Regions from separate parts of the Streptomyces sp. NPDC058534 genome, predicted to be linked through region 2. Evidence: riboswitches for the same ligand, from Rfam matches in the RefSeq annotation. Region 2 holds a riboswitch; the other holds the start of a gene.
The links. Region 2 has a riboswitch for S-adenosylmethionine ahead of ACFWR9_RS35725 (aminotransferase class V-fold PLP-dependent enzyme). Riboswitches for the same ligand answer to the same signal wherever they lie in the genome.
Positions count from the first base shown of each region.

Region 1: linked by a shared signal. The riboswitch ahead of thrC (threonine synthase) and the one ahead of ACFWR9_RS35725 (aminotransferase class V-fold PLP-dependent enzyme) in region 2 are both predicted to bind S-adenosylmethionine.

Region 1 is NZ_JBHXNW010000013.1:39,717-44,254, forward strand. It holds gene groL (chaperonin GroEL) at 1-1, opposite strand, end outside; gene ACFWR9_RS10465 (cold-shock protein) at 333-536, opposite strand; gene ACFWR9_RS10470 (MoaD/ThiS family protein) at 975-1,250, opposite strand; gene thrC (threonine synthase) at 1,367-2,668, opposite strand; SAM riboswitch class I at 2,686-2,833, opposite strand; gene ACFWR9_RS10480 (glucosyl-3-phosphoglycerate synthase) at 2,975-3,919, shown strand; gene ACFWR9_RS10485 (trehalose-6-phosphate synthase) at 3,982-4,538, shown strand, end outside.
Region 2 is NZ_JBHXNW010000085.1:12,971-17,508, reverse strand. It holds gene ACFWR9_RS35730 (glycerate kinase) at 1-459, shown strand, start outside; gene ACFWR9_RS35725 (aminotransferase class V-fold PLP-dependent enzyme) at 393-1,766, opposite strand; SAM riboswitch class IV at 1,913-2,029, opposite strand; gene trpD (anthranilate phosphoribosyltransferase) at 2,111-3,178, opposite strand; gene ACFWR9_RS35715 (cytochrome bc complex cytochrome b subunit) at 3,309-4,538, opposite strand, start outside.

The DNA.
Region 1 (4,538 bases), on a different contig from region 2:
TGTGAAGTGGTCCCTCCAGGACTGGGGGTGATTCCTTCGGACCGCGCCCGCGCCCGCGACGGACGGCTCGCCGGCCTTGTGGTTCCTTCCCCACCCGGCCTGCGGGCCTCACCGACCCGGTCCTTCGTTGTCACTCTCACCTTCAGAGTGCTAACGCCAATGATTAGCACTCGACCCCATCGAGTGCAAGCGCCTCCGGGGGATCCGGCCGCCCGCTCCGCCACCCGCGAACAAGGGGCGCGCCCGGGTCCGGGCAGCCCGAAGGGCCCGGACCCCCTGAGGAGGTACGGGCCCTTCGGAGAAGAACCGTTTACTTGCGGTGGCCGAACGTCTCAGGCGCTGAGGCGAACCATGTCGGCCTGCGGGCCCTTCTGACCCTGCGAGATCTCGAACTCGACCCGCTGGCCTTCTTCGAGGGTGCGGTAGCCGTCCATCTGAATCGCGCTGTAGTGGACGAAAACATCCGCACCACCGTCGACCGCGATGAAGCCGTACCCCTTCTCCGCGTTGAACCACTTGACGGTGCCCTGAGCCATGCCTAACTCCCCTATTACTGGCCCTTGCACAGATCCGCACTTCGCGGATCCGGGTCAGACCTCACCCCCCACGACTGGGGGCGTGCGCCGGAACGCGTCGACCGCGGCTGAATGTATCTGTCCAACTGCCGTCTGCAACAGGTCAATCGGACGAGAAATCTGGACGTACCCGGTCCGGAAAATGACGAGCTTTCCCCTGAATGTGGGTCAAGTCGGGGCACGCAAAGGTCACAAAAGCCGCGAAACACGCCCACACTTTGGCTACTTCTTGTCGGGCGGGCGGCAGGAATTCAGGGTTCCCGATGCCTTGATCGGGAGCGCGTTCCCCAACTCTACCGCGCTCAATCCAATGGAATTGCCCCCTCCGCTTCTCTTACGGAGGGGGCAATTCGATGAACTCTGCGTCACCACGATTACCAGTGGTAACGAAGGGGCGGTTCAGCCGCCGGCGACCGCCGGGATGATGGAGACGCCCGCGCCGTCCGGGGTCGCGGTCTCCAGGCCCTGCTCGAAGCGCACGTCGTCGTCGTTGACGTAGACGTTGACGAAGCGGCGCAGCTTGCCCTGGTCGTCCAGGACGCGGGCGGCGATGCCGGTGTGGTTCTTCTCCAGGTCGGTGATGACCTCGCCGAGATTCGCGCCCTCGGCTTTGACCTCGGCCTGGCCACCGGTGTAGGTGCGCAGGATGGTGGGGATGCGGACGTTGACGCTCACTTGAACCTCCGGTCAGGGTGACTTACCTAGGGGGCGCGGGGCTGTGTTGAATTTGCGGCTACCGCCGCGTGGGCGCGACCAGCCCCCACCGGCCCGCAGACGACGTACAAGCTGTCTTACGCGAGCCCGGCCTCACGGAACGAATCCAGGTTGGGACGAATGGTCGCAGTCAGCCCCGTGTCCGCCACCGCGTCCAACGTCTTCAGACCGTCACCGGTGTTGAGGACGACCGTGGTGAGCGACGGGTCCAGCAAGCCACCCTCGACCAGCTTCTTGGTCACCCCCACCGTCACGCCACCGGCGGTCTCCGCGAAGATGCCCTCGGTCCGGGCGAGCAGCTTGATCGCGTCCACGACCTGCGCGTCGGTCACGTCCTCCACGGCACCGCCGGTGCGGCGCGCGATGTCCAGGACGTACGGCCCGTCGGCGGGGTTGCCGATGGCCAGCGACTTGGCGATGGTGTTCGGCTTCTGGGGGCGCACGACGTCGTGGCCGGCCTTGTACGCGGTCGACACCGGCGAGCAGCCCTCGGCCTGGGCGCCGAAGATCTTGTAGGGCTTGTCCTCGACCAGACCGAGCTTGATCAGCTCCTGGAGGCCCTTGTCGATCTTCGTGAGCTGGGAGCCGGAGGCGATCGGGACGACGATCTGGTCGGGCAGCTTCCAGCCGAGCTGCTCGCAGATCTCGTAGGCGAGGGTCTTGGAGCCCTCGGCGTAGTACGGCCGCAGGTTGACGTTGACGAAGCCCCAGCCCTCGCCGGCCGGGTCGCCGATCAGTTCGGAGCAGAAGCGGTTCACGTCGTCGTAGTTGCCCTGGATGCCGACCAGCTCACCGCCGTAGACGGCGGCCATGACGACCTTGCCCTGCTCCAGGTCGTGCGGGATGAACACGCAGGAGCGGAAGCCGGCCCGGGCGGCGGCGGCGCCGACGGCGCCGGCCAGGTTGCCGGTGGAGGAGCAGGAGAGGGTGGTGAAGCCGAAGGCGCGGGCGGCCTCGATGGCCTGGGCGACGACGCGGTCCTTGAAGGAGTGCGTCGGGTTGCCGGAGTCGTCCTTGACGTAGAGACCGCCGGTGACGCCCAGCTCGCGGGCCAGGTTGTCGGCCTTGACCAGCTTGGTCCAGCCCGGGTTGATGTTCGGCTTGTCGGCCACGTCGGCGGGGACGGGCAGCAGGGGGGCGTAGCGCCAGATGTTCGCGGGGCCCGCTTCGATCCGCTTGCGGAGTTCCTCGGTGTCGTAGGCCGAGAAGTCGTAGGCGATCTCCAGCGGGCCGAAACACTCCTGGCAGGCGAAGAGCGGGCCGAGCGGGACGCGGTGGCCGCACTCCCGGCAGCTCAGGGCGGCGGCGGGGCCGAGGTCGACGGTGCTGTCGGTGGCGCCCGGGGTGTTCGTGGAGGTTTCGGCAGTCTGCACAGCCATGGAGGCGAGGCCCTTTCTCCTCATCTTCCTCACGACGCATCTCGCCGTGAGACGGATTTGGCACCTTCCCTAGTCGGGAGCCTCGCCACGTCTGTGTGACAAGAACCGACTGGAGGGTTGCCGGGGCTTCAACGGGCCGTATCCCTCTGCCCCTCTGGATGAGCGGTATGAAGTTGTATTTCGCTGCTACGCGCGGCGACCCCGGCATGCGGTGGTCCTGCGCGTTGTTCAAGACTGTAACCGAAGGCCAGGACGGTTGAGATAGTCGTCCGTACCGCGAGATGGATCACAGAGGAGCCCGGGACCGTGCTGGAAGAAGTCGAGCGCTGGCTGAGCGCGCGTTCCTGGTCCGCCGGGGACCGGCCGATCCGGCAGCTGCTGGCCGCCAAACAGGCCACCGGGCAGACGGTCAGCGTGGTGCTCCCGGCCCTCGACGAGGAGGCGACGGTCGGCGAGATCGTCACGGTGATCCGCCGCGAGCTGATGCTCCGGGCCCCGCTCGTCGACGAGATCGTGGTCGTGGACTCCGGGTCGAGCGACCGTACGTCGGCGGTGGCCGCGGCGGCGGGCGCGCGCGTCGTGCACCGCGACGCGATCCTGCCGCGCATCCCGGCGGTGCCGGGCAAGGGCGAGGTGCTGTGGCGTTCGCTGCTGGTCACCGGCGGCGACATCGTCTGCTTCGTCGACGCCGACCTGCGCGAGTTCTCCGCCGACTTCGTCTCCGGGATCGTCGGCCCGCTGCTCACCGAACCGGACGTCCAGCTCGTCAAGGCCATGTACGACCGTCCGCTCGGCACCACGCCCGGCCAGGGCGGCCGGGTCACCGAGCTGGTGGCCCGCCCGCTGCTCAACCTGCACTGGCCGCTGCTGGCCGGCTTCGTGCAGCCGCTGGGCGGCGAGTACGCGGCCCGCCGCTCCCTGCTGGAACGGCTCCCCTTCCCCGTCGGCTACGGCGTCGAGCTGGGCATGCTGGTCGACGCCCTGCACCTGGTCGGCCTGGACGCCCTCGCCCAGGTCGACGTCGGCGTCCGCCGCCACCACCACCAGGACGGCCAGGCCCTGGGCCGCATGTCCGCCGCGATCTACCGCACCGCCCAGCTCCGCCTGGCCCGCGGCCACCTGGTCCGCCCGACCCTCACCCAGTTCGAACGCGGCCCCGCGGGCTTCGAGCCCCGCACCCACGCCGTGGACACGGAGGAACGGCCGCCGATGACGGAGATCGCGGAGTACGCGGCGCGGCGGGTGGCGTGATCGGCACCGCTGTGGCGTGCGGGCACGTTTGAGTATTTCGGGGCCGGGCTAGGTTGAGGCGTATGGCTTCAAGCTTCGGTGCTGCTCAGGTGCTGGTCGCCTCCAATCGGGGGCCGGTCTCGTACGAGGTGGGTGAGGACGGGTCGCTGCGCGCGAAACGGGGTGGTGGCGGGCTGGTCTCGGGGCTGTCGGCCATCGGGCCGGACGCGGGTGCGCTGTGGGTGTGCTCGGCGCTGGGTGACGGCGACCGTGAGGCGGTGCGGCGCGGGGTCGGCGAGGACGGCGTACGGATGCTGGACGTGCCGGCGGACGTGCACGCGGACGCGTACAACGGGATCGCCAACTCCGTGCTGTGGTTCGTGCACCACATGCTCTACCAGACGCCCCTGGAGCCGGTCTTCGACGCGGAGTTCCGGCGGCAGTGGGCCTCCTACGAGGCGTACAACCGGGCCTTCGCCGAGGCGCTGGCCGAGGAGGCCGCCGAGGGCGCGGTCGCGATCGTGCAGGACTACCACCTGACGCTGGTGCCGGGGATGCTCCGCGAGCTGCGGCCGGACCTCAGGATCGGTCACTTCTCGCACACGCCGTGGGCGCCGGTCGACTACTTCCGGCTGCTGCC
Region 2 (4,538 bases):
GGCGGGCTCGGCGCCGGGCTGGCCGCGGTCGGCGCCCGGCTGCTGCCCCGCTTCGACGTGCTGCTCGACCACCTCGATCTGGACGCCCGGCTCGCCGGTGCCGACCTGGTGCTCACCGCCGAGGGCGCCCTGGACCACCAGACGCCGCGCGGCAAGGTCCCGGCGGAGGTGGCCCGGCGGGCCAAGCTGTACGGCCGTCCGGTCCTCGCCCTGGCCGGCACGCTCGGCGAGGGCGCGCACGAGGTGCCGGGGGTGGACGCCTGCCACGGGATCATGCCGGCGCCGATGGCCCTCGCGGACGCGCTGCTGCGGGCCGCGGAGCTGCTGACGGACGCCACGGAACGGGCGTTGCGGATGATTCTCCTGGGGTCGCGGCTGCCGGGCCGGCCGGCTCAGGCGGCGGAACTGCCCAGGGCGGCCGAGGTGTCGGGCACGCAGCGGCCGTCCTCGGTGCGGTAGCTCCACCGGGCGCCGTCGCTGACCAGCTCCCGGACGGCGTGCACGAAGCGCTCGACGTGCTCGTCCGGGGTGCCGGCGCCGAAGCTCACGCGGATGGCGTTGAGGGACTTCTCCCCCGGCGCCGCCTCCGGGGCGCCGCACTCGCCCTGCGCCCCGGGCTCGCTGCCGAGCAGGGTGCGCACCAGCGGGTGGGCGCAGAACAGGCCGTCGCGCACTCCGATGCCGTACTCGGCGGAGAGCGCGGCGGCGAAGTGGGAGCTGTTCCAGCCGTCGACCACGAAGGAGAGCACGCCCACGCGGGGCGCGTCGTCACCGAAGAGGGAGAGGATCCGCACCTCGGGCACTCCGGCGAGCCCTTCCCGCACCTTCCGGATCAGGTACTCCTCGCGGGCGACCAGCGTGTCGAACCCGGCCTCGGTGAGTGCCTTGCAGGCGGAGGCGATCGAGTAGACGCCGATGACGTTGGGCGACCCGGCCTCGTGCCGGGCGGCGCTGTCGTGCCACCGCACGTCCACGCCCCCGTCGGCGCGCCGGGTGACACTGCGGCTGGCGCCGCCGCCGGCGAGGTAGGGCTCGGCCTCGCGCAGCCAGTCGGCACGGCCGGCCAGCACGCCGGAGCCGAACGGGGCGTACAGCTTGTGCCCGGAGAAGGCGACCCAGTCGACGTCGAGGTCGCGCACGCTCACCGGGTGGTGCGGGGCGAGCTGGGCGGCGTCCAGCACGATCCGGGCGCCGTGCGCGTGCGCGGCGGCGGCCAGTTCACGCACCGGCCACAGCTCGCCGGTGACGTTGGAGGCGCCGGTGACGCAGACCAGGGCGGGCCCGTACGGCTCGCGGGCGGCGAGAGCGCGCTCCAGGGTCTCGACGGCCTCGGCGGGAGTGCGGGGGGCGTCGAGGTAGGTCACGTCCGCGTCGCGCCAGGGCAGCAGCGAGGCGTGGTGCTCGGTCTCGAAGACGAAGACCCGGCTGCCGGCCGGCAGCGCGCCGGCGAGCAGGTTGTGGGAGTCGGTGGTGGACCGGGTGAACACGACCTGGTCGTCCTCCCGGCAGCCGAGGAACTCCGCGACGGTGTCGCGGGCGTTCTCGAACAGGTCGGTCGACAGCTGCGACAGGTACCCGGCCCCGCGGTGCACGCTGCCGTAGTACGGGGCGTAGGCCGCCACGTCGTCCCAGACCCGCTGGAGCGCGGGGGCGCTGGCGGCGTAGTCGAGCGCGGCGTAGGTGACCTCCCCGCCGGTGACGAGCGGGACGGTGACATCCCGGCCCAGAACGGGCAGCGGGGTGGCGACAGCGGTGGGTACGGACATGGCGGACTCCCGTGAGGACCAGCGCGAAGAAGGGCGCTGTGAAAGAGAAGAAGAGGGTGTGCGGAGGCGGGGCTCTGCGGCCCTATCGCATTCGCTGGTTCACGGGAGACTCCCTCGGACGACCCAGGACCCCTGGTTCCGCGAGGGGTCCGCGCTTGCCGTGAACCTTGCTGTCCACGACCTGGTCTTCACCCGGGGCACCCCGCCACGGACGGAGGGTTGCCGGACAGTCGGCCGGGGCCTCATGACTGTCACTCATGACCTGTTGAAAAACCTATGGGAACTGATCGGCGTCCCGCAACCCGAGTCCGGATCGCGGGACGCACGTCACACGGCGGGGCTCGCTACGACGCGTTGGTGGCGGCCACCCAGCGGTCCAGGGCGCGCTTGGCGGCGCCCGAGTCGATCGCCTCGGCCGCCCGGTCCATGCCGGCCCGGATGCGCTCCGCCAGGGGTCCCTCGCCGCCCTCCAGGGCGACCAGGGCGGCCGCCGAGTTCAGCAGCACCGCGTCCCGCACGGGGCCTCTCTCGCCGTTCAGCAGACGCCGGGCGACGTCGGCGTTGTAGGAGGCGTCGGCGCCGCGCAGGGCCTCGACCGGCACCAGGTCGAGGCCGACGTCCCGCGGGTCGAAGGTCTCCTCGGTCACCCGGCCGTCGCGCACGACCCAGACCCGGGAGGTGGCGGTCGTGGTCAGCTCGTCGAGGCCGTCGTCGCCCCGGAACACCAGGGACGAGTGGCCGCGCTCCGCGAGGACACCGGCGATGATCGGCGCCATCGGGGCATGGGCGACGCCGATCGCCTGGGCCTTCACCTTCGCGGGGTTGGTCAGCGGGCCCAGGAAGTTGAACACCGTGCGGATGCCCAGCTGGCCGCGCGCCGAGGCCACGTGGCGCAGCGCCGGGTGGAACTTCACGGCGAAGCAGAAGGTGATGCCGGCCTCCTCGGCGACCTCCGCCACCCGCTGCGGCGTCAGCTCCAGATTGACGCCGAGCTTCTCCAGGACGTCGGAGGCCCCGGACGCGGACGAGGCGGCCCGGTTGCCGTGCTTGACGACCTTCGCGCCCGTGCCGGCCACGACGATCGCCGACATGGTGGAGATGTTGACCGTCTTGGCGCCGTCGCCTCCGGTGCCGACGATGTCGACCGTCTCGCCCGGCACCTCGATGACGTTGGCGTGCGCGTACATGGTGCGGACCAGGCCGGAGATCTCCTCGACCGTCTCGCCCTTGAACCTCAGGCCCACCGCCAGGCCGGCGATCTGCGCGTCGGTCGCCTCACCGCGCATGATCACGTCCAGCGCCCAGGCGGTGTCGTCCTGGGACAGGTCGTGGCCGTCCAGCAGCCGGTTCAGCAGGGCGGGCCAGGAGCGGCCGCCCGCGATGTCGCCTCCAGCGGGGGTCACAGCGCTCATGGTCGCTCCTGATGGTCGTAGGTCGTGGAGATGGAGTGTGGTCCCACCCTATCCAGCCCCCGGCACGGCGAAGAGCCCCGTCCGCGGAACGGACGGGGCCCTTCGACCGTGGTGTGGCGACGCCGGAGGGTCAGTGGTGGCCGTGGCCGCTCGTGATCTCCTTGTACTCCTCGACGGTCGGCTTCGGAATCTGCGACTCCTCGCCGTAGTACGAGTCGCTCAGCTTGGCGCGGAGCTTCTCGCCGCGGGACACCTTGCGCTCGACACCGTTCTCGTCGACCGTCGGGCCGATCTCGGCCGGCTTGTACTGGTCGTGCGCGGTGAGGGTGTGCAGCTGCTCCTGGCTGAGCGGCTCGTGCACCTCGATGAACTCACCGTGCGGCAGGCGCTTGATGATGCCCGACTCGCGGCCGTGCAGCACCTTCTCCTTGTCCCGGCGCTGGAGGCCGAGGCAGATCCGCTTGGTGATGATGAACGCGACGACCGGGCCGACGAAGAACGCGATGCGGACGAACCAGGTGATCGCGTTGATCGACAGGTGGAAGTGGGTGGCCCACAGGTCGTTGCCGCCACCGATCAACAGAATCATGTACCAGGTGATCCAGGCGACACCGAAGGCCGTCCGGGTCGGGGCGTTGCGCGGGCGGTCCAGGATGTGGTGCTCGCGCTTGTCGCCGGTGACCCAGGACTCGATGAACGGGTAGACCGCGATCGCCACGAGGACGAGCGGGAAGATCATCAGCGGGATGAACACGCCCAGCGCGAGCGTGTGACCCCAGAAGTTGACCTCCCAGCCGGGCATCACACGGATCAGACCCTCGGAGAAGCCCATGTACCAGTCGGGCTGGGCGCCGGTGGAGACCTGGTCCGGCCGGTAGGGACCGATGGCCCAGATCGGGTTGATCGTGGCGATGGCCGAGACGGCGGCGATCACACCGAAGACCAGGAAGAAGAAGCCTCCGGCCTTCGCCATGTACACCGGCAGCAGCGGCATGCCGACGACGTTCTTGTTGGTCTTGCCCGGACCCGCGAACTGCGTGTGCTTGTGGTAGAAGACCAGGATCAGGTGGGCGACCACCAGGCCGAGCATGATGCCCGGCAGCAGCAGGATGTGGATCGAGTAGAAGCGGGCCACGAAGTCGTCGCCCGGGAACTCGCCGCCGAACAGGAAGAACGAGAGGTACGTGCCGACGATCGGCACGGACAGGATCGCGCCCTCCATGAAGCGGACACCGGTGCCGGAGAGCAGGTCGTCCGGGAGTGAGTAGCCGGTGAAGCCGGTGAACATGCCCAGGACGAACAGCAGGAAGCCGAACAGCCAGTTGATCTCACGCGGCTTGCGGAACGCGCCGGTGAAGAA